3 regions of the Janthinobacterium amylolyticum genome follow, and region 2 is predicted to be linked to each of the others. Evidence: predicted binding sites of a transcription regulator. Region 2 holds the regulator's gene; each other region holds the start of a gene.
The links. The regulator sigma-54, encoded in region 2, starts transcription at its own class of promoters, with help from an activator protein. The targets are predictions, from matches to a motif close to TGGCANGNAANCTGCTTT.
Positions count from the first base shown of each region.

Region 1 (9,582 bases), on a different contig from region 2:
TCCAGGCCGAAACCGTTGATGATGTTCAACACGCCCGGTGGCAGCAGGTCGCCGATCAGCTCGATCAACACCATGATGGACGCCGGGGTTTGTTCGGCCGGTTTCAGCACCACGCAATTGCCCGCGGCCAGGGCTGGCGCGAGTTTCCAGACGGCCATCAAAATCGGGAAGTTCCAAGGGATGATCTGGCCGACGACGCCCAGCGGCTCGTGGTAGTGATAAGCATAGGTTTCCGCGTCGATTTGCGCGACGGAACCTTCCTGCGCGCGGATGCAGCCGGCGAAGTAGCGGAAATGGTCGATGGCCAGCGGAATGTCGGCGTTCATCGTTTCGCGGATCGGCTTGCCGTTGTCGATGGTTTCCGCCGTGGCGATCAGGCTCAGGTTCTGTTCGATGCGGTCGGCGATGCGGTTCAGGATATTGGCGCGCTCGGCAGGCGAGGTCTTGCCCCACGCTTCCTTGGCGGCATGGGCGGCGTCCAGCGCCAGCCCGACGTCCTCCGTCGTGGAGCGGGCGATTTCGCAAAATGGCAAGCCCGTGATCGGCGTAATGTTAGGAAAGTATTCACCTTTTACGGGGGCAACGAACTTGCCGCCGATGTAATTGTCGTAGCGTTGCTTGAAGGGATTGGCGACGCCCAGTTTGCTGATGTCTGCGAGATTCATGTCGTCCTCTATATCGTATGGAATTGTTGGTGGTTGAAACAAACGTCCTGGTACAAATGGGGTGAGTACATGGTGTCTTCCGCAAATGCCGTGCCAGCTCGCCTCCCCACTACAAACTTAGCGTGTTTTGGCCCTGTTGCAAGGGCGTGGCGTCCATCCGGCCGCGCTATGCATGCCATGCCCCGGCGGGCATGGCTGCTGTCGCCCTGTTTGTGTTTTGAACAAGCTGGACTCGCGCTGTTGCAATAGGTGCCAGCCTGGGGCGATGGCAGTGGACGGCGCTGCACAATGGAACAGGTGTGCCAGACTGGAACACCTGGGTTGCGCCCGCTAGCGAATCACGACGCCCCATGGCAATTCGCCCACAGTAATATCGGCCACCTTGCGCGCGCTGGCCGTATCGATGACGGAGAGACTGTTCGAGCGGCCGTTAGCCACGTACAGCTTGGCGCCGTCCGGCGTGATGGCCATGTTCCACGGACGCTTACCCACGGCAATGATGGCCGTCACCTGATTGCTGGCCGTGTCGATCACCATTACCGTGCCATCGATGCCGTTCGAGACGTACACCTGCTTGCCGCTCGGATGGACCGCGATGCCATTCGCATTCTTGCCTGCGGAAATGATGGCGATGGCCTTGCGCTGCCTCATGTCGATGACATACACGGCATTGACCAGTTCGCACGCCACATAGGCGCGGCCGGAATCCGGACTGAAGCCGATGCCGCGCGGACGCAGCCCCACCGCGATGGAAGCGACTTGCCGGCGCTGCGCCACGTCGATGACATCGACTTGCTCGGCCTCTTCCGCGCTGACCAGCAGCCAGCGCCCGTCCGGACTGAAGACAGCGTGTTCCGGGTTACGCCCCTGCACCTTGATATCGGCGAGCAAGATGCCCGTGTGACCATCGAGCAAGGCCACGCTATTGTTTTCCTCGACGGCCACGGCCACATGGCTGCCGTCCGGCGAGGCGCTGACGCCTTCGGGCGACTTGCCCAGCGTCACCTTGCGCGCAGGCGCGCCAGCCACGTTGTCGATCAGCAGCAAGGCGCTGCTGGCCGCATCCGTGACAAACAGCTGCTTCCCGCCGGGGTCGGCGGCAATGCCGCGCGGGCGCTGGCCTGCCGCGATCTGGCGCACCACCTGGTCGGTAGCAGTGTCGATCACGCTCACGCTACCCGACTTTTCATTGGGAACATAGGCAAACGGTGCCGCCTGGACGGCCGTGCCGGCCAGCACAGGCAGCAGCCAGCAAATCTGGCGCAAGCGAAAGAATAAGTTGGGCATAATCACCTTTTCAATGGAAAGACACAGAAAAAGCGCGCACGAGCGGCGCGGGTAAAGCTTGCTGCATGCAAACGCCATGCCACGGACAGGCGTATAATTTCAGCCCACCAATGGAGACATGGCAAGCATATTGCTTGATAAGACTATGCAGACCTGTATCGCGCACGCGGTAAAACAGGCTTTTATTCACATTGGAGAACCCGCATGCAGCATCGTTTCCGCCTGAACACCATCGCCAGCCTGTTTGTTGCCGGCAGCGCCACCCTGGCTCCCCACGCTTACGCCGCCGAGGTCGCAGATCCGGGTGGGCAGCTCATGGATACGGTGGTCATCAGCGGCAGCCGCATCGCCCATCCCAGCCAGGAAGTGCCAGCCTCCATCGACGTGGTCGACAGCGCCCGCATCCAGGATGGCCAGATCCGCGTGAATGCGTCGGAAGCGCTGGCCGCCGTGCCGGGCCTGGTCGTGCAAAACCGCCAGAACTACGCGCAAGACTTGCAGATCTCGTCGCGCGGCTTCGGTGCCCGCTCGGCCTTTGGCGTGCGCGGCGTCAAACTGATCAGCGATGGCATTCCCGCCAGCATGCCCGACGGCCAGGGCCAGGCCGCCACTTTCAACCTCGATACAGCCGAGCGCATCGAAGTGCTGCGCGGACCGTTTTCCGCCATCTACGGCAACCACTCGGGCGGCGTGATCCAGCTGTTTTCCAAGGATGGACAAAATCCCCCGTCCGTTGAACTGAATGTGACGGGCGGCAGCTACGGCACCAATAAAGTCGATCTCTCGGCGCAGGGCCAGGCCGGTGCCATCGGCTACGTGCTCGACGCCTCGCGCTTTCGCACGGACGGCTTCCGCGACCACAGCGCCGCCACGCGGGAACAGGCATTCGGCAAGATCACGGTCAAGCCGACGGCGGACAGCAAGCTGACCATCGTCGCCAACAGCCTGCACCAAGGCAATACGCAAGATCCACTGGGCGCCACCTGGGCCACGTTCGCACGCGACCCGCGCGCCGGCGAAATCGACGCGACGGATACGCAAAATCCGAAACGCACCCTGGCCGAACGCTACAACACACGCAAGAGCATTGACCACCAGCAAATCGGCGCCACCTTTGAACAGTCGTTTGGCGAAGACCGCCTGCACGTGACGGCCTACGGCGGCAACCGCGACGTGATCCAGTACCAGGCCTTCACCAAGTTCCTACAAAATCAAACTATTAATGGAGTACTCACACATTCAGGTGGCGTGGTCGACTTCCAGCGCGAGTTCTACGGCATCGACACCAACTGGCTGCATGTGAATCAACTGGCCGGCGGCAAGCTGAGCACCACCATTGGCATCAATTACGGCCGATCCAGCGACGACCGCGCGGGCTATGAAAATTTCATCGGCAATACTTTTGGCGTGAAAGGCAAGCTGCGCCGCGACGAGCAGGATGTCGTCTCCAGCCTCGATCCCTACATCCAGACGGAATGGCAAAGCGGCCCGTGGCTATTCAGTGCCGGTTTGCGTTACAGCAAGATGAAAGTGTCGGTGAACGACCATTTCCTCAGCAATGGCAATGACAGTGGCAGCCTGGAATTCAGCCATACGACACCAGTGCTGGGCCTGCTGTACAAACTGACGCCGAACGTCAACGTGTACGCCAGCGCCGCGCGCGGTTTCGAGGCGCCTACCCTGAACGAACTGTTTTACTCGGGCACGGGCAGCGGCTTCAATTTCAACTTGAAACCAGCCACCAGCACCAACGTGGAAGCGGGTGTGAAGGCCAGGATCAACAACAATACCCACCTGAATGCGGCCGTATTCCAGATCAAGACCAACGATGAACTGGTGGTCGACAGTTCCAGCGGCGGACGCACCAGCTACCGCAATGCGGGCAAGACCTTGCGCCAGGGTATGGAAGTGTCGCTCGACTCCAGCCTGCCGTATGGCTTCACGACGAAAGTGGCACTGACCAGCCTGCATGCCGTCTATGACGACGCCTTTAACAGTGTGCGCAAAGGCAGCCGCTTGCCGGGCGTGCCCAGCGCCAACCTGTTCGCGGAACTGGCCTGGAAAGATACGCTCGACCATGTTGGCGCGGCGCTGGAAAGCGTAGCCAGCAACAAGGTCTACGCGGAAGACAGCAACAGCGAAAAACCCGCGCCCGGCTACACCGTGTTCAACGCGCGCATCAATGCCAAGCAAAGTTTGGGCAACTGGCGCTTCAAGGAGTTTGCCCGCTTGAACAATCTTTTCGACAAGACCTACGTGGGCTCCGTCATCGTCGGCGACAGCAACAAGCGCTACTATGAGGCGGCACCGGGGCGGAATTGGTTGCTGGGTGTCAGCGCCCAATATACCTTCTAAGAACACCTGAGAAAAAGTCCGGGGCCGCGTTGCATTGCCTGGTCGTACTATTCGTACTGCCTGCGGCAAAGCGCCTTGCCCTGAACACTTTCAGGCGTCCTCATGACAAAAAGCCCGCGCATCTTCCGATGCGCGGGCTTCCCCATCCAGCGTGGCCTATCAAGGCCGCGCTTCCTGCACCCCATATTTTTCAAAGATCGCCTTCAATTCGCCGCTGGTCGCCATCTCGTTCATGGCCGCCTGCAGCAGCTTGGCCACGTCCAGCTGCTGGCGGCTGACGGCCAGCCCCACGGCCCAGCCTGCACGCGGCAGGCGGGCGAATGCCACTTCGTTCATGGCGAAGGCCGGATCGCCTTTCAGCACGGACTCGATTTCCGAGCGGTTGGCCAGCACGGCATCGAGCTGCCCCGCCTGCAATTGCTGCAGGGCTTCTGCTGCCGTATCGAAGATGCGCACATCATCGCGGTACTTGCCATTGTCTTCGCCCAGCATCAGCATGGCGGCTATCGATACTTTTTCCACGCCGATGCGCTTGCCCGCGAGCGAAGCGACACCATCGAATTTCGGCACGGCACCGGTGCTGCGCGCCAGGCGTACGGTTTCCACATAATATGGGGCGAAGATTTCGACCTTGTCGTTGTCGGCCATCAATTTCTTGTCGACCGGCACATGCAGCATCACGTCGGCGGGGCCGTAGCCGAGGTAATGCCCCTTCCACACCATATTGCGCAAATCGTCGTTCAGGTTTTCGCCGGCGGGAAAAGGCAGCAAACTCAGCTTTAAGCCCAGCTTTTTCGCCAGCGCCTCGGCGATGTCGATATCGATGCCTGTCCCCTTGTCGGAAAACGGCGCGAACTCGTTATATACGGCCACTTTCAGGCTGCCCGATTGCTGCACTTTCTGCCAGTCGGCACGCGCCGGTACGGCCGCGCACAGGGCCAGGCAGGCGAGCGGGATCATCGCGCGCATGCCACTGAGTGTGAATGAATGCATGGAACTCCTTCGTGATCGGTTCGACTCAGTTGGCTTCGCGGCGTGTTTCCAGATAGGTCTTGATGGCCCACATGGCTTCCTGGTTGAACACGCCCTCGAACGGCGGCATATACACGGCGCCATTGCGCACTTTACCGTGGCGTATGGTCGCCAGGTAATAGTTGTCCGTTTCTTTGTAGCACGCTTGTTTCTTCGTCTCATTCTTGATGCTGAAACAATCGCGGTCCAGCTGGCGCAAGTCCGGTGCGATGCCGCCCGAGATAGCTTCAATGCCGTGGCAGCGCGCGCAGTTCTGGTTGTAGGCCGACGTGCCCACCGTCAAGGCCAGCTTGTTGCCCCGATACGGGTTTTGCTCGAGCCACTTGTCGCCCACCTTGGGCAAGCCCGTGGTGTCGACGCCTTGCGGCGTGACATTGCCATGTGCATAGGCATGCGGCAAGGTCAGCAGGGATGTGAGGGCAACGGCGCCGGCGGCCGCCACGCCGAGCAGGGTACGGATGGAATAGGTCATGCTGGTCTCCTTGGTTTTTTGATGAATATCCCAAGAAGAGCAAATGCCATGCCATGCATCTTGGCCCCACGCCAGGCGGCCCATGTATCAATTTGGAACAGCTGCAACAGCTGTTTGTGTCAATCGCGTATCAACCGTGTGTCAGGCGGCGCTCACCGTGCACAGATGCGACAGTCCATGCTGTTCAAAGCCGATACGCACCGGCAGGAACCGAGCGATCACCTCGGCATTTGTCAGCGCATGCTGCGAGACCTTGCTGCAGCTGAAGGCGCCGCCACCGGCCAGCGCCATGGGCAGCAAGAGCTGGTCTGCCAGGTGGACGCTCACGGCCGCATCCGTCTTGAGATAGCCGCGCACCTCGTTCAGCAGGCGCTTGGCCACCGATTCGGCCAGCACGGACTTTTCGCCGAACGCAGTAAACACTTCCGTGACGTGTTCATGCTCCAATGTCAGCAACAGTACATTGCCCGGCCCCTGGTCCGCCGGCAAGCCGACGATGCGCAGCTGCTTGCCGCTCCAGCCCATGCCGCCGGCGATGCGTTCGAGTTCGCGCTGCGCCACGCCGACGGGCACGCCCGCGACCATGCTTTCGGCAAACCCCGCCTGCCGCTCGCCGCGCTGCAGCAATTCGATGGGCCGCAGGTGCGAAGGCTGCACGGTGGCAAGCACCTCACCACCACCGGCCGGCACAAAGCCGTAGCGCAGCAACTCAATCTGCACCTGCGCCCCCATCTGCGCCATGATGCGGCCATACGCGCGCTGCAGAAAATGCACGGGTGGCGCCATGGCATTGTGCGTGCCGCCACTGATGCGCACGGTCGATGGCGCATCCGCATGCAGCAAGGCCGGTAGCAAGGTCTGCAAGACCAGGGTACAACTGCCGGCGCTGCCGATGGCGAAGCGGTAATCACCGCCGCGTATCGTTCCCGGCGTAAATTCCAGGCGGCTTGCCCCCAGCGCCACCGGCGACATGCGTGCGCCGCAGATACTGGCCGCCGCCTGCACTGCCAGCAGGTGCTGGCGCAGCAGGCCGGGCTTGCTGCGCCCCGCGCGGATATTCACCAGCCGGAATGGCTGGCCCGTAATCATGGACAGGCTCAGCGCCGAACGTAAAATCTGTCCGCCACCTTCACCCTGTGCTCCATCTATTTCTATCATCGCTGCTTTCTCTCTCTTATCCTTTGACGCAGACGACCTGCTTCAAGATATGCACGACATCGACCAGTTCGCGCTGCGCCAGCATCACCGCGTCGATATCCTTGTAGGCCATCGGAATTTCATCGATCACGTTTTCATCCTTGCGGCACTCGACGCCTTGCGTCGCGCGGACCTGGTCATCCAGGTTGAAGCGCCGCTTCGCTTCCGTACGGCTCATCGTGCGCCCCGCGCCGTGGCTGCAGCTATGGAAGCTTTCCGCATTGCCCTTGCCACGCACGATAAAACTCTTGGCGCCCATGGAACCGGGAATGATCCCCAGTTCACCCGCGCGTGCCGACACGGCCCCTTTGCGCGTAATCAGCACATCCTTGCCAAAGTGGTGCTCCTTCTGCACGTAGTTATGGTGGCAGTTGACGGCTTCCACGTGCGTCTGGAATGGTTTATGGATGACCGTGCGCACGGCGGCGATCAGATTCTGCATCATCACTTCTCGGTTATTGCGCGCAAACCGCTGGGCCCAGCCCACCGCTTCCACGTAATCAGCGTAATGCTGCGTGCCTTCGGCCAGGTAAGCCAGGTCCTGGTCGGGCAAGTTAATAAAATGGGTGCGCATATCCTGCTTGGCCAGTTCGATGAAATGCGTACCGATGGCATTGCCCACGCCGCGCGAACCGGAATGCAGCATGAACCACACGGCCCCCTGTTCATCGAGGCACACTTCGATGAAGTGGTTACCGCTACCCAGGGTCCCCAGGTGGCGATAATTGTTGGTGTTTTTCAGCTTCGGCGTTTTCAGGCAGATCGCATCAAATTCATCCTTCAATTGCAGCCAGGCGGCATCGACCACGGAAGGCGGCGTATGCCATGAACCCTCATCGCGTCCGCGGTGGCCGCGCGTCTTCGGCGACATTCCGTGCGGGATCGCGCGCTCGATGGCGCTACGCAGCGGTCCCAGGTTATCCGGCAAGTCACTCGCCGTCAGCGTGGTTTTCGCCGCCATCATGCCGCAACCGATATCCACGCCGACGGCCGCCGGAATCACTGCGCCCAGGGTGGGAATCACGCTGCCGATGGTCGAACCCTTGCCCAGGTGGACGTCCGGCATGACGGCGATATGCTTGTAGATGAACGGCAGGGTCGCCGTATTGCGCAATTGTTTTTTAGCCGCTTCCTCGACGGGCACGCCACGCGTCCACATTTTGACGGGACGGCTGCCTTCGGTATGCAGGACTTCATATTCTTCGTTTTTCATGTGCTTCATTTCTTCTATTTTATCGGGTGTGATGACAACGATTGGTGAAATGCCTGCCGATGTATCGGCTCTGGAGGCTGGTATTGACCATTGCCTCCCCTCTCCGCTCTCTGCGTTCATCTCGTTGCTACACCCTTTATAGCAAGCGCTGTGCCAGCTTTCAATATTTCACCGTGAATAGAGATAAGCCAATGATTTTATTGAATAATATTTTTACTCACCTTCTTGCAGGAAAATTCACGTGCTTTTCAATCTTAGATATAATTATCCTTTAAGATAAATATTTATCCAAATCATGCAAGAAAAACGCACGGTCATTATCGGTTTTCTCGGTACGCAGCTCGACAATGGCAGGGGTGCCGCACGCTGGGAAAAGTGGCGCCCCAGCGTCGCCCTGACCCAGCATGAAGACAGGATCATCGACCGCTTCGAGCTGCTGTATGCCGGCAGTCAGTTCGACAATCTGGTGCGCCAGGTGTCGCAGGATATCGCCAGCGTCTCGCCTGAAACGCAATTGCGCGCGCACGCGCTCCCGATCAGCGATGCCTGGGACTTCGAGAATGTGTACGGTGCCCTCTACGATTTCGCGAACAGCTACCCGTTCGATCCGGACAGGGAAGAATACTGGATCCACATCACCACCGGCAGCCACGTGGCGCAGATCTGCATGTTCCTGATGACGGAAGCGCGCTATTTTCCGGGGCGCCTGGTGCAGACATCACCGCCCAGGCGCCAGACGGCCGGTAATCCCGGCAGCTACGCGCTGATCGACCTCGATCTGTCGCGCTATGACCAGATCGCCCAGCGCTTTACGCGCGAACAGGCGGCGGGCGTGGCGTTTTTGAAGTCCGGCATCGCCACGCGCAATGCAAAGTTCAATGCCATGATCGATGAAATCGAGCGTGTCGCCATCAAATCGAGGGCGCCCATGCTGCTGATGGGACCAACGGGTGCAGGCAAATCCTTCCTCGCGCGCCGTGTGTATGAGCTGAAAAAGTCGCGCCACCAGATCGATGGAAAATTCATCGACATCAATTGCGCCACCTTGCATGGCGACGGCGCCGCATCCACCCTGTTCGGCCATATCAGGGGCGCCTTCACGGGAGCCGCCTCCGATCGTCCAGGCTTGCTGCGCAGCGCGCACAAGGGACTGCTGTTTCTCGATGAAATCGGCGAACTGGGACTCGATGAACAGGCGATGCTTTTGAAAGCCATCGAAGAAAAACGTTTCTTCCCCGTCGGCGCCGATACGGAAGTGCAAAGCGACTTCCAGCTGATCGCCGGCACCAACCGCGACCTGGGCAAGGAAGTGGCCGCCGGCCGCTTCCGCGAAGACCTGTATGCGCGCATCAATCTGTGGA
Region 1 covers NZ_JBNYXL010000021.1:10,113-19,694, forward strand. The annotation lists gene adh (aldehyde dehydrogenase) at 1-665, opposite strand, end outside; gene ACQ4WR_RS27920 (beta-propeller fold lactonase family protein) at 996-1,952, opposite strand; gene ACQ4WR_RS27925 (TonB-dependent receptor family protein) at 2,157-4,307, shown strand; gene ACQ4WR_RS27930 (substrate-binding periplasmic protein) at 4,467-5,300, opposite strand; gene pedF (cytochrome c-550 PedF) at 5,326-5,811, opposite strand; gene rtcA (RNA 3'-terminal phosphate cyclase) at 5,953-6,969, opposite strand; gene ACQ4WR_RS27945 (RtcB family protein) at 6,986-8,221, opposite strand; gene rtcR (RNA repair transcriptional activator RtcR) at 8,517-9,582, shown strand, end outside.
Region 1: a site for sigma-54 is predicted at 5,848-5,865, ahead of pedF (cytochrome c-550 PedF). Genes of this name have one in related genera too.

Region 2 (9,582 bases):
TCGACACCTCGGAGCTGAGCGCCAACAAGCTGCGCAGCTGGATCAAGGATATCGTCGCCTCCGAGCGCGCACCGCTGACCCTGTTCTTCGAGTCCTTCGCCTTCAAGCTGGGCGTGCCGCTGGACGCCGATTTCGTGTTCGATGTGCGGGCCTTGCCGAACCCCTATTACGACCTGGCGCTGCGTCCGCTCGATGGCCGCGACGCGCCCGTGATCGCCTTCCTCGACGCACAGCCCAGCGCGCTGGAAATGCTGGCCGACATCCGCGCCTTCATCGAGAAATGGTTGCCTTCTTTCAAGTCCGACAACCGCAGCTACCTGACGGTGGCCCTGGGCTGCACGGGTGGCCAGCACCGCTCCGTGTACATGGCGGAACGGCTGACGCAGTATTTCAGCGCCCATGAGCGCGTCGTACTGCGCCACCGCGAACGCGCTTAATCCAGATAGCGTAGCGGATGCGCCTGCGCCGGCCAGACCGGCGCAAAGAAACGCGCCACCATGGCTGTGTCGACCTCGTCCAGGCTGGCAGGATTCCAGCGCGGCGCATTGTCCTTGTCGACCACCAGCGCGCGCACGCCTTCGAGCACTTCGCCATGTTCGAAATTGTGGCGCACCACCGTGCGCTCCATGCGCAGGCAGTCTGCCACGCCCAGGTGGGCGCCCCGCTGCAGCAATTCCAGAGTCACCGACATCATCAACGGCGAGCGCTGCCGCATGGCGGCCAGTGCCTTGGCGGCAAACGCACTGTCGTCCTGTGCCAGCGAGGACAGGATGGCGGCCACGCTGCCGGCGCTGAAATGGCGGTCCAGCGCCGCGCGCGCCGTGGCCAGCGGCGCCGTGCCCGCGTGCGACTGGAACGGTGCGGCCAGGGCCTTGATGGCCACCGGCAAGCCTTCGCCCGGCGTCTCGTCAAGCAGGGCCAGCAGCGCAGGCATCTGCGTTTCCGGCAAATACACATCGGCCAGGCCCGTGTACAAGGCATCGGCCGCACCGATGGTCAGGCCCGTCAAGCCCAGGTACAGGCCCAGCCGGCCGGCCAGGCGCGACAGGAAATAACTGCCGCCCACGTCCGGAAACAGGCCGATGTTCACCTCCGGCATGGCCATGCGCGTACGACCCGTCACGATGCGCAGCTGGTTGCCGGGGCCGGCTTGCGCCACGCCCATGCCGCCGCCCATCACCACGCCATCCATGACGGTGATATACGGTTTCGGGTAAAAATGAATTAGATGGTTTAAAGCATATTCTTCCGTAAAGAAGTCTTCCAGCAGCGCGCTGCCGCCCTGCGGCGTGGCCAGGCCCGCGTCATAAAAGAAACGGATGTCGCCGCCGGCGCACAGGGCTTTGTCGCTGCTCGAGCGGATGACGACGGCGTCGACCTGCGGATCGTCGCGCCAGGCCAGCAAGGCGGCGCTGAGGGCGCGCACCATCTCCAGCGAGAGGGAATTGAGGGCTTTCGGGCGGTCGAGCACGATATGCCCGGTGCGGTTGCGGATGGCAGTCTGGACGAAGTCGCTCATGGCAGGATGGAAAGAGGTGAAGATGGCGCATTCTAGCGCTTTCACCACGAACATTGCGTTCCCGTCCATCCCCGGCGAGGGCGACGGGCGCAAAAAAGGGCGCGGTAGGCGCGCCCTTAGTTGATCACAGCGGGTTGAGAATCGCAGGCCGCTTAGGCGGCGGCGAATTCCTCGTCCGAACTGTCTGGCAGATGCTTGATCGCCTCTTTACCGTGCCCTTGCACTTTGGTTTTGTACTTCATCACTTGCCGGTCCAGCTTGTCAATCAGGCTGTCAATCGCGGCATACAGGTCTTGCGCCAGGCTTTCCACATACACAGTTTTACCACTGAGCCGCAGGTTCACTTCGGCCTTTTGACGTTTTTCTTTCTCTTTGAGGTTGTCGACGGTCAGAATCACGGCAATATCGATGACTTGATCGAAATGACGTTTTACGCGCTCCAGTTTCGTTTGTACGTATTCACGGATGGCTGGTGTCACTTCGAGATGATGTCCGCTGATGGTGAGATTCATACACACTCCTAAAGATGATCGGGTTCGTGCGGTCCATCGTATCCGGCCCGCAGAGGAACCGAAAAAAACTTACAAACACTTACGCAGGCTCACTGGCGGAATTTTCAATGCTTCCCGGTATTTGGCAACAGTACGTCGCGCAATCACCATGCCTTGTTCCCCCAGCATGTCCGCAATCTTACTGTCGGATAAAGGATTTTTAGGGTCTTCTGCTCCTGTCAGTTGCACGATCAATGCCCGTATCGCCGTCGATGACGCTTCGCCCCCCGCTTCGGTGGCGACGTGGCTACCAAAGAAATATTTCAACTCGAACATGCCATGCGGGGTCAGCATGTACTTTTGAGTTGTTACCCGCGAGATAGTACTCTCGTGTAAACCCAGTGTATCAGCTATTTCACGGAGCACAAGGGGGCGCATGGCAACGGCCCCATGCGAGAAAAAGTTCTTTTGTCTTTCTACTATCGCCTGCGCCACGCGCAAGATGGTATCGAAGCGCTGGCGCATGTTTTTGATCAGCCACTTGGCTTCTTGCAGCTGCGCGCCCATGGCCCCTTCGCCCTTGCCTTGCTTCAATAAATTGGCATACATGGCGTTTACCCGCAGGCGCGGCATGACGTCATTGTTCAAGGTGACTTGCCAGCCATTGCGCGCGCGCTTGACGACGACGTCGGGCACCACGTAGTCGGAGACATCCGAGGCGAACACGGCACCCGGGTGCGGGTTGCACAGGCGAATTACCGTCTGCGCCTCGCGCAAATCTTCATCGTCGCAATCGAGGGCTTTTTTCAGCTTGTTGAAATCGCGCTGGGCAAACCAGGCCAGGTGCTTTTCCACGATGACGAGGGCCATGCGGCGCGTCACCATGGCGATCTGCGGCAAGCGCCTGATTTGCAGCGCCAGGCATTCGGACGCATTGCGCGCGCCCACGCCGGGCGGGTCGAAACTTTGCAGCAGGGACAAGGCCGTGCGCAGTTCGTCGGCGTCGATTTCCAGTTCTTCGGGCAGGCGCGCCAGGATGTCGTCAAGCGACTCTTCCAGGTAGCCATTGTCGTCGAGCGCGTCGATGATCAGCTCGACCAGCGCGCGGTCGCGCAACTCGAGCACCGTCACGCGCATCTGTTCCATCAGGTGTTCGCGCAGGGTGCAGTGGTGGGCTTCCAGTTGTGGACGCGCATCTTCGTCGTCGGGCGCCTTGCCGCGGCTCGCTTCGCTCCAGTCGCTGTCGGCGCCATCCATGGCGGCCGGCGCATCGCCGCCTTCGCCGTCGAACGTTTCCCCTTCAGCGGGCGCGGCTGGCGCTTCCTGGCTCGGTGGCTGCGGTGGCGCCTCGGCCGGTGCGGCCGTGGAACTGAGGGCCCCATCGGACAGCAGGCGCAACGAACGGTCGAGGGGATCGTCGAGGCGTTCGAGCAAGGGGTTGTCCGTCAGCAGTTGCTCTAATTCCTGGTGCAACTCCAGGGTAGACAATTGCAACAGGCGTATCGATTGCTGCAACTGAGGCGTCAGTGCCAAGTGCTGCGAAGTGCGCAGCTGCAATGATTGTTTCATTGGCTCACATACGGAAGTGTTCGCCCAGATAGACCCGGCGTACCGACTCGTTCGCGATGATGTCGTCGGGGCGTCCCGACGCCAGTACCGAGCCCTGGTTGATGATGTAGGCACGGTCGCAAATACCCAGCGTCTCGCGCACATTATGATCGGTGATCAGCACGCCAATATTGCGCTCCTTCAAGAAGCGCACGATACGCTGGATCTCGATCACGGCGATAGGATCGACGCCGGCGAACGGTTCGTCGAGCAGCACGAAACGGGGGTCGGTGGCCAGCGCGCGGGCGATTTCCACGCGGCGGCGCTCGCCGCCGGACAGGGACAGCGCCTGGTTTTCGCGCAACTTTTCAATTTGCAAGTCGGCCAGCAATTTATCCAGCCGCTCTTCGATCTCGGCCTTCTTCAAGGGACGCCCTTCGATGGTCTGGATTTCCAGCACGGCGCGGATATTGTCTTCCACCGTCAGCTTGCGGAAGACAGACGCTTCCTGCGGCAGATATGACAAGCCCATCTGCGCGCGGCGGTGGATCGGCAGGCTGGAAATGTCCACGCCGCTGATATCGATGCTGCCGCCATCGGACGGCACCAGGCCGACGATCATGTAGAACGAGGTGGTCTTGCCGGCGCCGTTCGGTCCCAGCAGGCCCACCACTTCGCCGCATTCGACTTGCAGCGAGACATCATGTACGACTTGGCGCTTGCCATAGGTTTTCTGCAGTCCGCGAACGATCAGGGTACTGCCGCAACGTGTATTTTCCATTATTTCTTTCCTGGCGCAGGCGTCGCCGGCGCTTTCTCCGCCGCCGGGGCCTTGGTCTTCGGCTGGATCACCATGCGCACGCTGCCGGCGCCCGGGGTGTTGGTGCCGTTGTCGGAATTTTCCATCGTAAAGACTTCCTTGCGGCTGTCATACGAGATGAAGGCGCCATTGGCCACGTCGGTCACTTTCGTGCCCTCCAGGCGTGTCAGCTTGGCCTTGGAAAACAGTTTCACCACTTCCGTCTTGTTGTCGTATTCGACGCGCTCCGCTTCGCCTTCCACCCACAGGTCGCCCGCGCCATCGCGCTTCTGACGGAAGGTGGCCAGCTTGCCGGGATCGGCCCAGAAGGTGATGAATTGGTAGCCTTGCGGATCTTCCGTGATCAGGGCGCGGCCCGCCTTCATGGTCAGGGTGCCTTTCACCAGCACGACGTCGCCCGTGAGGGTGCGCACTTGCTTGACATCATCAACCTGGCCACGCTGGGCGGTGATGACGGCTTCCTTCTCGGAATCGGCCTTTTCGGCATGCGCCGGGCCCATCACTGCCAGCGAGCAGACGGTGGACAACAGGGTCAACAGCAAGACGTTTTTCATATTATGGTTTCCTTGTTTCATTCTGTCATTGTGCCGCGGCGGCTGGCCGTGGCTTCGGCGGGAGTACGATGCGCAAGGCGTTCTGCACTTCCACCACGCCGGTGGCGTTATTGGCCTTCATGCCGACGCCGTTGATGCGCGAGGCGCCCGTCAGGATATCGACAGGCACATCCGTTTCCATCCGCTCTTCATCGGGAAACACCGTCAGCGCTTCCGTCTTCATGGTGAGGTTCTGCGCCTTCGGGCTGGCCGCCCGGTCGATGACGACCTTGCGGTGCAGCTGCAGGCGGGTATTGTCCTGGTCGATATGCGCCAGCTCCGCATTCATGTTCAGCGGCGGCATGCCCGGCGTGAGCTTGCGCACGAAAGGCTGGTCGATATCGGACGAATCGTCGGCAGGATAATGCGTGAGCTTGGTACCCGAGACGATATAGCTGGGCTTGCCCGTCAAGTCCATGCGCACCATGCTGAAATTGGTAATGAAATAATCGGGTTCATCCAGATGCTTGCTGGCCTCGATATCCTGGCCATTCTTGTTCATCACCTCGAGCAGCCAAAAGCTGCCCAGCGCGACGACAACCGCGCCCAGCATGGTAAATATGATGCGCCAACGGTGGGCGCCTCCTGGCTTTTGCATAGTGCTTCACTCTCTTCAATGATACTGGCGGCAAGGCAGGTGCCTCACTCCAGGAACGGCGCCATGACGCGCGCATAGTTGTCCTGGGCGCGCAGCAGGAATTCGCAGATCTCGCGCACCGCGCCGCGGCCGCCGCCGGCCTGCGTCACGTAATGCGCCAGATCCTGCGCTTCCGCACGCCCGCCCGGCACGCTGACGGCAAAGCCCACGCGGCGCAGGATGGGCGCATCGATGACATCGTCGCCGATATAGCCGCATTGCTCTTCCGTCAAGCCCGTCAGCGCCAGCAGTTCGCGGAACGGCGTCAGCTTGTCATGGCCGCCCTGGTGCACATGGGTAATGCCCAGGTCCTGCGCGCGACGCGCCGTGATGGGCGAACGGCGCGCGCTGATGATGGCCGTCTGCACGCCCGATTCCTGCAGCAGTTTGATGCCCAGGCCATCATACACATTAAACGTTTTCATCATTTCGCCGTCCGGGCCGAAATGCAGGCTGCCGTCGGTGAGCACGCCGTCGACATCAAAAATCATCAGTTTGACCTTGGCCGCGCGCGCCAGGTTGTCCGCCACGCTGTCCATCAGATCACCTTCGCTTGCGTCAGGTCATGGATATGCAGCGCACCGACCAGCTTGCCGTCGGCATCGACCACCAGCATCTGGTTGATGCGGTACTGCTCCATCACGGCCACGGCATCGACGGCCAGGCGTTCGGGCGCGATGCTGCGCGGCTGCGCATGCATGACGTCGCGGATCGCCACTTTCGTGAAATCCTGCACGCGCTCGAACATGCGGCGCAGGTCGCCATCCGTAAACACGCCCACGGGACGGTTGTCCGCATCGACGACGGCCGTCATGCCCATGCCCTTCTTCGTCATTTCTTCCAGCGCCTGCAGCAGCGACGCCTCGACGGGCACCTTCGGCACCTGCTCGCCGCTGCGCATGACGTCATGCACGTGGGTCAGCAGGCGGCGGCCCAGGGCGCCGCCCGGATGCGAGCGGGCAAAATCTTCTTCCTTGAAGCCGCGCAAGTCCAGCAAGGCGACGGCAATCGCGTCGCCCAGCGCCAGCGTGACGGTGGTGCTGGCCGTCGGCGCCAGGTTCAGCGGGCAGGCTTCTTTCTCAACGGAGATATCCAGATGCACGTCGGCCAACTGGGCCAGGCTGGAGTTCGGTTTGCCCGTCATGGCGATCAGCATGCCACCCATGCGCTTGACGACAGGCATGATGGCCATCAGTTCCGACGATTCGCCAGAGTACGATATGGCAATAAAGGCATCGTCCGAGGTGACCATGCCCAGGTCGCCATGGGCCGCTTCGGCCGGATGCACGAACAGGGCCGGCGTGCCGGTGGACGAGAGGGTGGCGGCAATCTTGCGCGCGATGTGGCCGGACTTGCCGATACCGGAAACGACGACACGTCCTTTACACTCCAGCAACATCGCCACGGCGCGGCCGACGCTGTCGTCCGTTTCCAGGCGCGCATGCAGCGCATTGATGGCGTCGGACTCGATCTGCAAGGTGGTGCGGGCCAGCGCGACAGCGCGCTCGCTTGTCGCTTTCATGTCAATTCGATCAAAAGCTTTCAGCATTGTTTTTTCATGGGTTACACTCATGCCCAAAGTATAAACGAATTAGGAAAGCAAAAAACTTGCCAGTCGCAACAAACAACGATTTCCACTGAGCTCCCCGGGCAACCCATGTTTTCCTCGCTTGAACTGACCCTGATGTTACTCGGCAGCGCCGTACTGGGCGTGGTCGCTTTCAGAATGTTGCATTTGCCGCCCATGCTGGGCTACCTGGCCGTCGGCATTGTCATCGGGCCCCATGCGCTGGGCCTGGCGGCGGAAAACGAAGCGAGCCATACCCTGGCCGAGTTCGGCGTCGTCTTCCTGATGTTTTCCATCGGACTGGAATTTTCTCTACCCAAATTCCTCGCCATGCGGCGCATCGTCTTCGGCCTCGGCATGGCGCAGGTGGTCACCACCATCGTCGCCACCATCGTCTTCGGCTGGTTCGTCGGGCGCTACCTGTCAGCCTACATCCACCTGAGCTGGCAGGCCGCGTTCGCCCTCGGCGGCGCGCTGGCCATGTCGTCGACGGCCATCGTCTCGAAAATGCTCACGGAGCGGCTGGAACTGGAAAGCGAACACGGCCGCAAGATCATCGGCATCCTGCTGTTCCAGGACCTGGCCGTGGTGCCCCTGCTGATCCTGATTCCCGCCCTCACCCGCGACTCCGACAACCTGGCCGAAACCCTGGCCTGGGCGGGCGGCAAGGCGCTGGTCGTGCTGATCCTGCTACTGTTCATCGGCCAGAAGCTGGTGCGCGGCTGGCTGACCATCGTCGCCAAGCGCCGCTCGCAGGAATTGTTCATGCTCAACCTGCTGCTGATCACCCTGGGCGCGGCATGGATCACGGAGCGGGCCGGCCTGTCGCTGGCCCTGGGGGCTTTCGTGGCGGGCATGCTCATTTCCGAGACGGAATTCAAGCACCAGGTGGAAGAAGACATCAAGCCGTTCCGCGACGTGCTGCTGGGCCTGTTCTTCATCACCGTCGGCATGCTGCTCAATATCCGCGTGGTGTTTGAAAACTGGTGGCTCGTCCTGCTGCTGCTGTGCGGCCCCGTCTTGCTGAAATTTGCCCTGATCGCCGGCCTGGCGCGGCTGTTCGGCTCCAGCAACGGCGTGGCCCTGCGCACGGGGCTGGGACTGGCGCAGGCAGGCGAATTCGGCTTTGTGCTGCTGAACCTGGCAGGCGGCATCAAGCTGATGGACCCGTTCGTCGTACAGGTGGTGCTGGCCTCGATGGTGCTGTCGATGCTGGTGGCGCCCTTCCTCATCGCCAAGTCCGACGCCATCGTCATGAAACTGGCGGCCAATGACTGGATGATGCAATCGCTGGCGCTGACGAAGATTGCCACGCGCACCATGGCCTCGCAAAAGCACGTGCTGATCGCCGGTTTCGGCCGCAGCGGGCAAAGCCTGGCCACCCTGCTGGCGGAAGAAAAGATCGAATACCACGCGCTGGACCTGGATCCGGAACGGGTGCAGGAAGCGCAGCTGGCCGGCGCGCACGTCTCCTACGGCGACGCGGGGCGGCGCGAAAGCCTGGTGGCGGCCGGTATCTACCGGGCCAGCGCCGTGGTGATCACCTATGCGAACACGCCGTCGGCGCTGCGCCTACTGCATTTGCTCAATGAGATGGCGCCGACTCTGCCCGTCATCGTGCGCAGCCATGACGACAGCGACCTCGACCTGCTGAAAAACGCGGGTGCGGCCGAAGTGGTACCGGAATTGATGGAAGGCAGCCTGATGCTCGCTTCGCACGCGCTGATCATGATGGGCGTGCCCCTGCGCCGCGTGGTGCACCGCGTGCAGGCGGCGCGCGAGGAACGCTACGCCTCGCTGCGCGGCTATTTCCACGGCGCCAGCGACGCCGGCGACGAGGCCGAGCTGGAACGCCTGCATACCGTCACCGTGGGCGAGGACGCGCATTGCGTGGGCCTGCCCCTGAGCACCCTCGACGTGGCAGGATGCGGCGCTTTTGTGACGGCCATCCGCCGCGGCCGGGGCCGCCTGGAAGTCACGCCAGAGACGCAGCTGGCCAGCGGCGACGTGGTGGTGCTGCGCGGCAGTGCCGATGCCGTGGCAAAAGCGGAAACCTTGCTTCTTAAATAATCACTGTGCCGCTGCCTGCCAGCTGACAACCTTGTTGCGCCCATCCGCCTTGGCCTGGTACAGGGCCTGGTCGGCATGCGCCACCAGTTGCTGCGCCACCGCTTCGATGGGCAGCAGCGCCGCGTCCGCTTCAAGGCTGGCCACGCCGATCGACACGCTGACCCACGCCTGCGCGCTGCCGGGCAAGTCGAACATGGTGCCGGCGATACTGGCGCGGATGCGTTCGGCCACGAACGTGGCGCTGGCCAGGTCGGCATCGATCAGCAGCACGACGAATTCCTCGCCGCCAAAGCGTCCCAGCGCATCGGAGCGGCGCAATTCCTTGCGGATGCGCATG
Region 2 covers NZ_JBNYXL010000010.1:193,482-203,063, forward strand. The annotation lists gene rapZ (RNase adapter RapZ) at 1-437, shown strand, start outside; gene ACQ4WR_RS21500 (enoyl-CoA hydratase/isomerase family protein) at 434-1,519, opposite strand; gene hpf (ribosome hibernation-promoting factor, HPF/YfiA family) at 1,672-2,031, opposite strand; gene ACQ4WR_RS21510 (RNA polymerase factor sigma-54) at 2,101-3,579, opposite strand; gene lptB (LPS export ABC transporter ATP-binding protein) at 3,584-4,339, opposite strand; gene lptA (lipopolysaccharide transport periplasmic protein LptA) at 4,339-4,932, opposite strand; gene lptC (LPS export ABC transporter periplasmic protein LptC) at 4,958-5,524, opposite strand; gene ACQ4WR_RS21530 (KdsC family phosphatase) at 5,614-6,147, opposite strand; gene ACQ4WR_RS21535 (KpsF/GutQ family sugar-phosphate isomerase) at 6,147-7,157, opposite strand; gene ACQ4WR_RS21540 (cation:proton antiporter domain-containing protein) at 7,266-9,245, shown strand; gene ACQ4WR_RS21545 (GGDEF domain-containing protein) at 9,246-9,582, opposite strand, start outside.

Region 3 (9,582 bases), on a different contig from region 2:
GACCTGGCGTCCGGCATCACGGGCGAGATTACCTACGTCGATGGGGGCTTTTCGCAAGTGATGGCGGTGAATCCCGAAGTAGAGTGAGCCAATGATGGCCGATTATCTTGCGGTTGTCACTTGACAACCGCAAGATATCGACCTACCTTGCACCCATAGCATGGTGCTCCTCGCCCCCGAAGAAAAACATCAAAGCGGCGCTGCGTTACGCAGAAAGCCAGGGCTGGCGCGTGGAGACAGGCGGCAGCCCTGCTGGGGAAAGATGCATTGCCCCTGCAACGATGACGGCTGCCGCTGCGGCGAGTTCTGCATCGCCTGCATCTGGAGCACGCCGAAAAATCCCGGCAATCACGCCCTGACCCGGCAAAACATGCACAAGCTGATGCACAAGCACCGCCACAGTTTTCCCGCGCCCGTGCACGAAGGCAGCGCCACCATCTGGCACCTGGCCGATGTGCTGTCATGGCTGCACGCCAGGGGCAACTATCAGCTGGAACGCAGCTGATCGAACTGGCGCAGGCGAGGCGGCAAATCAACCACGCCAGGAAGCGGCGCAGGCAGCGCCAATTCCGGCCGATATCGTGGCCATGCTCGGCGCCTGACGCAACGCATGCACGTGCTGAAAACTACGTATCTTTACTGATTTCACATAGGAAACATACGAAAAACGTGGTAGGACTTTCGTTTCTTCCCATTTAGACAGTGCAAAACGGCGGCAAATACGGTATAGTGTCGTTGTGCGCTGCAATATGTTCCCTTGAAGCGATGGCAACACCGCAGTTAGATGCACTACAAACTTAGCAGCTTCGCAAGCCTTAGCACATCCACAGGATGTCGCTTATAAAGCCCTCCCGCCTTGTGTGTCGCACCTGACACCGTCCCGGCGCAAAGCTTTTGTGCCGAAATTTCTTTCTAGTTGAGTCATTTCGTTTTGGTTGGCGTTGCTATTTTGCGTTCTGCTTTTTGCAAGAACGCTGATTTTTACGAAAGAAAAGAATGACATTTGAATCCTTAGGCCTGCATCCGTCCATCATCGCCGCTCTGACCGAATCGGGCTACACCGCGCCAACCGCGGTACAGTCGCAAGCGATTCCAGCCGCGATCGAAGGCCGTGACCTGCTGGTCTCGTCGCAGACCGGTTCGGGCAAGACCGCGGCTTTCATGCTGCCGTCGCTGCACAAACTGGCCAGCGCCGAACAAAGCGCCGCCGGCAAGACGCCAAACCAGGAAATGCAAGCATCGCGCGCCCGTGGCGAGCGTCCACGCTTCAAGGCTGCCCAGCCAAAAATGCTGGTGCTGACGCCGACGCGTGAACTGGCCCTGCAAGTGACCACGAATACCGACAAGTACAGCACCGGCATCCGCCGCATCAAGGCTGTGTCGATTCTGGGCGGCATGCCTTATCCTAAACAGATGCAATTGCTGGCCAAGAATCCCGAGATTCTGGTCGCCACCCCTGGCCGTCTGATCGACCACATGGATTCGGGCAAGATCGACTTCTCGCAACTGGAAATCCTGGTGCTGGACGAAGCCGACCGCATGCTGGACATGGGTTTCATCGACGACATCGAAAAAATCGTCGAAGCGACGCCGGAAGGCCGTCAAACCATGCTGTTCTCGGCAACGCTGGACGGCGTGGTCGGCAACATGGCCCGCCGCATCACGAAAAATCCGCTGGTCATCCAGGTGGCAAGCTCGAGCAACAAGCATGAAAACATCACCCAGCGCGTGCACTTCGTCGACGATCTGTCGCACAAGAATCGCCTGCTGGACCACCTGCTGCGCGACGAAACCCTGGACCAGGCTGTTGTGTTCACCGCCACCAAGCGTGACGCCGACACCATCGCCGACCGCCTGAACATCGCCGGTTTCTCGGCTGCCGCCTTGCACGGCGACATGCATCAGGGCGCGCGTAACCGCACCCTGGACGGCATGCGTCGCGGCCAGGTCAAGGTGCTGGTTGCCACCGACGTTGCCGCCCGCGGTATCGACGTGCCAACGATCACCCACGTGTTCAACTACGATCTGCCGAAGTTCCCGGAAGACTACGTCCATCGCATCGGCCGTACCGGCCGCGCTGGCCGCAACGGCCTGGCCATCTCGCTGGTGAACCACGCTGAAGGCATGAACGTCAAGCGTATCGAACGTTTCACCAAGCAATTGATCCCGGTCAATGTCATCGAAGGTTTCGAGCCTAAGAAAACGGCATCGGCTCCCCGTTCGAGCGCCCGTCCAGGCGGCTGGAAACCAGGCGACAACCGTGGCGGCGCGAAGCCGGGCCAACGCACGTTCAGCAAGCCGGGCGCACCACGCAAAGACGGCGCGCCAAGCACCGGCGGCGGCTACAAGGGTTCCAACCCGCGCAGCACCGACGGCGCACGCCGCAGCTACGGCGACCGTTAATCACGGTTTGACCTTGCCTCACGGCATGCAATGAAAAACGGCCACCAGATCACTCTGGTGGCCGTTTTTTTATGCCCGTCACGCTTATTTCTTCGACACTTTCTGGCGCGACAGCTTGCGCAGCTTGGCCTGCTCGAAGCGCGCGTGCTGCTCCGGCGTTTCCAGCACCAAAGGCGGCACGGCTACCGGCTTGCGGTTGGCGTCCACCGCCACCATGGTGAAGTAGCAGCTGTTGGCGTGGCGCACGAGACGCTGCTGGATGTTCTCCGTCACCACGCGGATACCCACTTCCATCGATGTCGTGCCCGTGTAGTTGATCGACGCCAGGAACGTCACCAGCTCGCCCACGTGGATCGGCTGCAGGAACATCACCTGGTCCACCGACAGGGTCACCACGTAGCTGCCCGAGTAGCGGCTGGCGCAGGCATAGGCGACGCTGTCGAGATATTTCAAGATGGTGCCGCCGTGCACGTTACCGGAAAAGTTGGCCATATCGGGCGTCATCAGGACCGTCATCGTCAGTTCGTGGGCCGACCAGTTCATCGCGCTGTCCAAAGTGTTCTCCAAGAGGGAAATAAGAAAAAGGGTGGGGATGTGAAAACCGGCCCCAGGGGCCGGTTGCAGGGACAGGCTGTTACAGTCCCAGGGTGTCGATATCGGCCAGCGAGTCGCGGCCCTTGTCGGAAATGTCGTGTCCCTCGCCTTCGGCGCGCGCCACGATGTGGGCTTTCTTGCCCAGGAAATAGGCCACGTCCGACTCCAGCTTGGTCAGCGGGTCGGCGGCCACGGCGCGCAAGCCCATGATGCAGCGGCGCAGGAACAGCATCTGCTGCGCCTTCTCGGTGATGGACAGGCGGCCATCGCGCGCGTAGCTGAGCAGCTTCAGGCCGGACAGGCGCTTGGCATTGCGGGCAACGCAAGCGCTCGGGCGCTCGGTCTTGATGCCGCGTGCAACTTGCTCCAGCGCGTCATATTCATCGGTTGTTAATTTCTCGTTCTTCATTACTTTTCCATAAAAGGCCAGGTGTTCGGCCCCCATGGTACGCGCCCCGCTGCGCATCGGCAACAGGCAACGTCATTCAGTCGCCGCCGGCCCTGCGCACGGCGCGCTGAAAAGGCGCGCGCAGCGCGCTTATTTGTAGCTGCGCAGCAGCAGCCACGCCAGGCCGCAGCCGGCCACGGCGCCTGCCAGCGCCAGCGCCACCAGGTTTTTGCTGGTAATCACAGGGCGGCGGCCCAGATAAATTTTGTTATGCAAGGAATTGCCCATGATGGTCTCCTGTACAAGAATTTTTATGATGTCTCATTATAAGAACAGAATCGTGACAGCCGCATGACACTCAGCGCTTAGTCTTTGATTTGTATCCAAGGGGCAACATTTATTGGCTTTTTTGTTGTTTAAATGGCGTGGCAATCCCGTCGCCCGCGCATTCCATTTCTAATCGGAAATAAAGTGCGCGCGCGGCCTGGCAGCACGCCTGCCGTTCAACCCCTTCAAGCCATCTTGACGGGCGGCGGTGGCGGCGTCGGTTCCTCGACGGGCACGGGATCGATGTGTGGCGGCGGTTCGGCCGGCGGAATGCGCGGATCGCCTTCCGGCGGTGGCGGCATATCGGGTTCTGGCGTGCTGTGCGCACGCAACGGGGCATGACGGGACTGTAGCGGCATGGTGACCTCCTTTGCCGCCACTTTAGCCGATGCGGGGAAAGCCTGGCGCCCGCAAGTACAGGGAACCAAATGCGCCGACCGCACTCCAACCCTGCATACAGCGGGCGAACGCCGTCCATCATCGCCGACCACGCAAGACTCCAAAGACTCCATCCAATGGCGCGCACCAGCATTCTTTTCATGGCCGAGGCAGTGACCCTGGCGCACGTCGGCCGCCCCCTGAGCCTGGCGCTTGGCTTGCCGGGAGATCAGTACGACATCCATTTCGCCTGCGCCGATGGCTATGACTTTTGCTTCAAGCAAACACCATTCCACCGCTGGCGCATCAACAGTCTGTCAACGCAGCAATTCCTGCAAGCGCTGGCCAGCGGCAAGCCCCTGTACACGGAAAGCACTTTGCAAGCGTATGTGGAAGACGACTTGCGCCTGCTCGAGGCCGTCAAGCCCGATCTCGTGATCGGCGACTTCCGCCTGTCGCTGTCGGTCAGCGCGCGCCTGCGGCAGATCCCGTATATCACCGTCAGCAACGCCTACTGGAGCCCGTACGTGCGCCAGCATTACACGGTACCCAGGCTGCCCCTGACGGGGGTCTTGCCCATCTGGCTGGCCAATCCCCTGTTCCGCCTGATCCGCCCGCTGGCCTTTGCGACGCACGCCGTGCCGCTGAACCGCGTGCGCCGTCGCCACGGCCTGCCATCGCTGGGAAGCGACCTGCGCCGAACCTATACGGATGCGGACCGTACCCTGTACGCGGATATCCCGCAGCTGTTCCCGCCGCACGCCATGCCGCCCACGCACGACTACCTGGGTGCCGTCATCTGGGCGCCGCCCGTCGACCTGCCGCCCTGGTGGCAGCGGGCCGAGCTGAGCAGCGGCAGGCCCATCATCTATGTCACCCTGGGCAGTTCCGGCCAGGGTACGCTGCTGCCGCGCGTACTGCGCGCGCTGGCGCCCCTGCCCGTCACCGTGCTGGCGGCCACGGCCGGCACCATCCGCATCGATGCCGTGCCGCCGAATGCCTTTGTCGCCCCCTTCCTGCCCGGTGACGCGGCTGCCCGGCGCGCCAGCCTGGTCATCTGCAACGGCGGCAGCCCCACCAGCCAGCAGGCGCTGACGGCAGGTGTGCCGGTGATCGGCATCGCCGGCAACCTCGACCAGTTTCTCAACATGCACGGCATCGTGGCGGCCGGCGCCGGCCAGCTGCTGCGCGCCGACCGCTTCCAGGAAACCGCCCTGCGCCATGCCGCCACGCGCCTGCTGGACGATGGCCCAGCCCGCCTGGCGGCACGCCAACTGGCCACCGCCTTCCGCGACTTTCTTCCGGCACAGCGCCTGCACGCCCACATGCAAGCCCTGCTGGCCACGACGCCACAAGACGGCCAGCCCTGAGAAAAGTCGGCATTTCTTACAGCGCCCCAGGCAACACCTGCATTACGTCAACAAAAGTACGCCAAGTGCTTGATTTATAAGCCACCTCGTGTCTTGGCATGGAAGTCGCTTAAGTCTGGCCATGAGCACCTGCCCACAGGGCTCAGGCAAGACTTCCTGTCCCACTCAACCACGAGGTAAGCAAAATGAAACTGTCTCATTTAAAACTGATCCCGGCGGCTGCGGCGCTGGCCATGCTGTGCGCGGCCGGTAGCGCACAGGCGGGCGCCTACGGCTATTCCTACAACAACATCTTCGGCCTGGTGATCGCCGTACCAACGGGCCAGATCACGGTGGCCAACAGCACCACCATTTCGCGCAGCACGGCCACCCTGAACGGCGTCAGCGTCATCCAGGGTGGCTCCGGTTCGCTGGACGCGCCGCGCGCCAACGTCGGCGCCGTCACCAAGGGCCAGAACGATTTCACGCAACAGGGCCCTTCGGGCGACTACTCGCGTGGCGATGCGCAGATCGTCAGCACGCAATTCCCCTCGTTTCCTGCCGGCTCCACTTCCACGCAGGTCGTGAACGTGGCCGAAGCCCACCTCGACGGCCCGGCAGGCACGGCCGATGCATCCGGGCGCAACGGCTCGACCACGGGCTTTTCCGTCGATTTCATCGTCGGCTCGCCCACGGCCACCCTGAGCTTTGACTTCCTCGCCTCGCCATTCATGCAAGTCTTCCTGCAAAGCACAGTCGGCCAGCTGTCCACCGCGACGGCCAACCTGGTGGTCACCTTCACCATCACGGATGCAGCGGGCCTGACGGTGTTCAACTGGGCCCCCGATGGCGTGCTCGGCTCCATCTTCGGTGGCACGGAAAATGCCGATGGCGCCAACCTGAACACCAGCCTGGCCACCAACTTCCTGACGCGCGGCAATCTGTTCACCTACGATCCTTCCGGCTGCGGCACGCCCACGGGTACCGGTGTCGGCACGGCGTGCGGCAGCAACTTCAGCTCCGTCAGCAATGCCTTGACGGCCGGTAACTACACCTTGACCCTGAACGCGGTGGAAAGCGTGGATCTGGTGAAACAGGCGGCCACGCCCGAGCCAGGCACCCTGGCACTGCTGGGCCTGGGTCTGGCAGGTCTCGGCTATGCCCGCCGCCGGAAAGTCAATGGCTGAACCATGCAACAGGGGGTATTCACAGGCGAGGGGCATCTCCTCGCCTTTTTTATGCTGACGCTGTCGGTTTTCCTTACAGCGGGCCGGCATCCGCCACCACGCGGTACCGCCGCCGTCCGGCCAGGAGACGAGGATTTTTCATGACGCATTTTTCTTGTACACGATTAACAAGGGCCATGCTGGCCCTGCTGTTGCTGGGGAGCTGCGGCACTGCCGGCGCCGCCGCGTATGGCTATGCCTATACCAGTGTCTTCGGCTTGGTCATCAGCAATCCCACGGGTTCCACCACCTTGCTGAGTAACATCGATTTGTCGCGCACCACGGCCACCCTCAATGGCAGCAGCGTCATCCACGGCGGCGCCAACGAGATCGATGCAGCGCAAGCGACGCGGGGCGCCGTCAGCAAGGGACAAAATGATTTCACGCAGCAAGGCATGGGCAACGCCTCGTTTGCACGCGGCGACGCGCAGATCGTCACTTCGCAAATCCCGCCCTTCCCGCCCGGCTCGACCAGCACGCATACGGTGAATGCGGCGGAAACTTTTTTGACGGGCGGCGGCAGCGCCGATGCCGCCGGACGCAACGGTTCCACCACGGCCATGGCCGTCAACTTTGTCGTCGGCGAACCGGGCGCGACCCTGGCCTTCGGGTTCCAGGCCCTGCCCTTCATGCAGCTGTACCTGGACGCCACGGCAGGCACGGGCTCGGCGGCCAGTACCTCCCTGGCGCTGACCTTCAGCATCATCGACGAAGGCGGACAGATCGTCTTCAACTGGGCGCCCGACGGCAGCCTCGGCTCGGGCATCCTGGGCGGCAGCGAACTGGCCGATGACGCCAACCTGAACACTGGCTACGCGCAAACGCCGCTGACCAGCGGCAGCATGTTTACCTACGATCCCAGCGGCTGCGGCACGCCCACCGGCACGGGCATCGGCACCACGTGCGGCGGCCAGTATGGCGCCGTCACCGATAACCTGGTGGCGGGCAACTACACTCTGGTATTGAACATGCTTAACAGTTCCGAACTGGCTTACGTGCCCACCGCCGTGCCAGTGCCGCTGCCGGGCACCCTGCTGCTGCTGGCGCTGGGCCTGGCCATGCTGACCCTGACGCAGCGCCGCCGCTGACGTGCCGCGGCGCCGTTGCCGCCAGTTATTGCGGCGTGGCCGGCGCCACCAGCAAGTCTTGCAGGGGCCGGCGCAGCGAGCGCGCCTGCGGCGCCGGTCCCGCGCCCAGGCGGCCGAGAAACACGGCCCGGTCAAACGCCGTGGCCCCCAGCACGGCCTGGCATTGCACCGCCAGTTCCTGCGCCAGTTCCTGCATGCCATCGGTGCGTGAAAAAGTGCGCCGCTCGCGTACATAGCGGGCAAAGATCAGCGGCGTCAGCTCCGGCTGCATTTGCAGGCCCAGCTGCGTGGCCGTCAGCCAGAAGCGCTGCATGGCGCGCCCCGCCGCCACGTAGTCGTCCGTACTGCGCGGCGGCGCATCGGCCAGCAAGACAAAATGCGCGGCGCAATAGAGACCGGGCAGCAAGTCCATCTGCAGCCGGGGTGCCACGGTTCCCGCCAGCCAGGTATTGAAGAAATCCACGCGGCGCCAGCTTTGCATGACCCAGCGCATCAGCCGCGCCGTCATGGGATCGACGCCCAAGGCTTGGTCCGGGATACGGTCGGCGCTGAAGCGCGCCCCCCACTCGATCACGTCGCGGTGCACCTTGTGCGCTTCAGGCATGGTCAGGCGCAGGCGCGCGTTGTCGAACATCAGGCGGGCGCAGGCCAGGCGCGCGCGCCAGCCCTCGAACCACTGCACGCTGTAGCCTGGCGGCAAACACGCGGCCAGCGCGGCTTTTTCGCTGGCGCGCAGGCTGCGCGTACTGAGCCGGCGCCGCTGCACGCTGCGGCGCGGCAAGAAAGCCGCCAGCGCATCGGGCGGCATGCCGGGGCTGTCGATGAGGTGCACGTCAAACGTGGGCAAGGTCTCGGGCATGGCCGTGCGCCGCCGCGCTTCCATGCGCAAGCCGTGGCCGCTGGCCGCCAGCGCCATGCTTTCCAGCAAAGCGCCCAGCGACAGCTGGCTGGGGTGGCCGTCCAGGTCATACACGCAATGGCTGCGCGTATCAAAACCATGCACGACCACATGGCGCGGCGCGATGATTTCAAAACGCCACGGCTGCGTGTTGTCGCCGCTGGGAGCCCAGCGCGCCTGCTCAAGGATATTCTCCAGCACGGGATCGATCTGCATGGACTGCGCCATTATGCCCCCTGCGCGGCGCGGCGCCGCTTGATGAGGGCCATCGCCAGCCGTTGCAGCGGATGGCGGTTGCCGCCCGGACGCCAGGTATGCACGAGCTTGTTGCGGTAGGCATCGAAATGCATGCCGTGGGGCGCCGCCATCACCTTGCCGCGTTTCAATAGAATCTTCAACGCCTCGGTGGCGGCCGCACCCGCGCACAGCTGGCAGCCCATGATGGTCGATGGCCCGCGCCGCTCCTTCAGGTTGATGGCGGACGGGTCGACCAGATACGGGCCATGCAGTCCGGCCGGCGCCAGCCCGACGAGGAAGCGCAGGGCTTTTTCTTCTTCCGGCAAGTCGCCCCAGCCAAAGTATTCCTCGAACGTCATGCCGCCCGGCATGAAGCTGAGCACGGCCGTGCCCATGCCCAGCGGCGCGGCCGTGATGGCGGGGATGCCCAGGCGCGCGCAGCGGGCAAATGTGGCCTGGCGTGCGGGAAAGGCGAAGAAATCGAGGCCATCCACGTACAGGTCGACGCCGTCAAAGAACTCGGCCAGGTTGCTGTCGTGTACGCCATCGGGGAATTGCCTGATATCCAGCTCGGGGTTGATATCACGCGCCATCCGCGCCAGCACGGCCGCCTTCGGCTGGCCCAGGGTGGACACCATGGCGCCCGCCTGGCGGTTGAAATTGGCGATGTCGAAGGTATCGAAATCGGCGATGT
Region 3 covers NZ_JBNYXL010000006.1:33,984-43,565, forward strand. The annotation lists gene fabI (enoyl-ACP reductase FabI) at 1-87, shown strand, start outside; partial or broken gene ACQ4WR_RS13775 (hypothetical protein) at 156-355, shown strand; gene ACQ4WR_RS13780 (DEAD/DEAH box helicase) at 997-2,403, shown strand; gene ACQ4WR_RS13785 (acyl-CoA thioesterase) at 2,488-2,946, opposite strand; gene ACQ4WR_RS13790 (hypothetical protein) at 3,038-3,406, opposite strand; gene ACQ4WR_RS13795 (hypothetical protein) at 3,536-3,673, opposite strand; gene ACQ4WR_RS13800 (hypothetical protein) at 3,898-4,071, opposite strand; gene ACQ4WR_RS13805 (glycosyltransferase) at 4,252-5,460, shown strand; gene ACQ4WR_RS13810 (EDSAP-1 family PEP-CTERM protein) at 5,646-6,626, shown strand; gene ACQ4WR_RS13815 (EDSAP-1 family PEP-CTERM protein) at 6,767-7,753, shown strand; gene ACQ4WR_RS13820 (nitroreductase family protein) at 7,779-8,867, opposite strand; gene ACQ4WR_RS13825 (ThiF family adenylyltransferase) at 8,879-9,582, opposite strand, start outside.
Region 3: a site for sigma-54 is predicted at 5,555-5,572, ahead of ACQ4WR_RS13810 (EDSAP-1 family PEP-CTERM protein). Genes of this name have one in related genera too.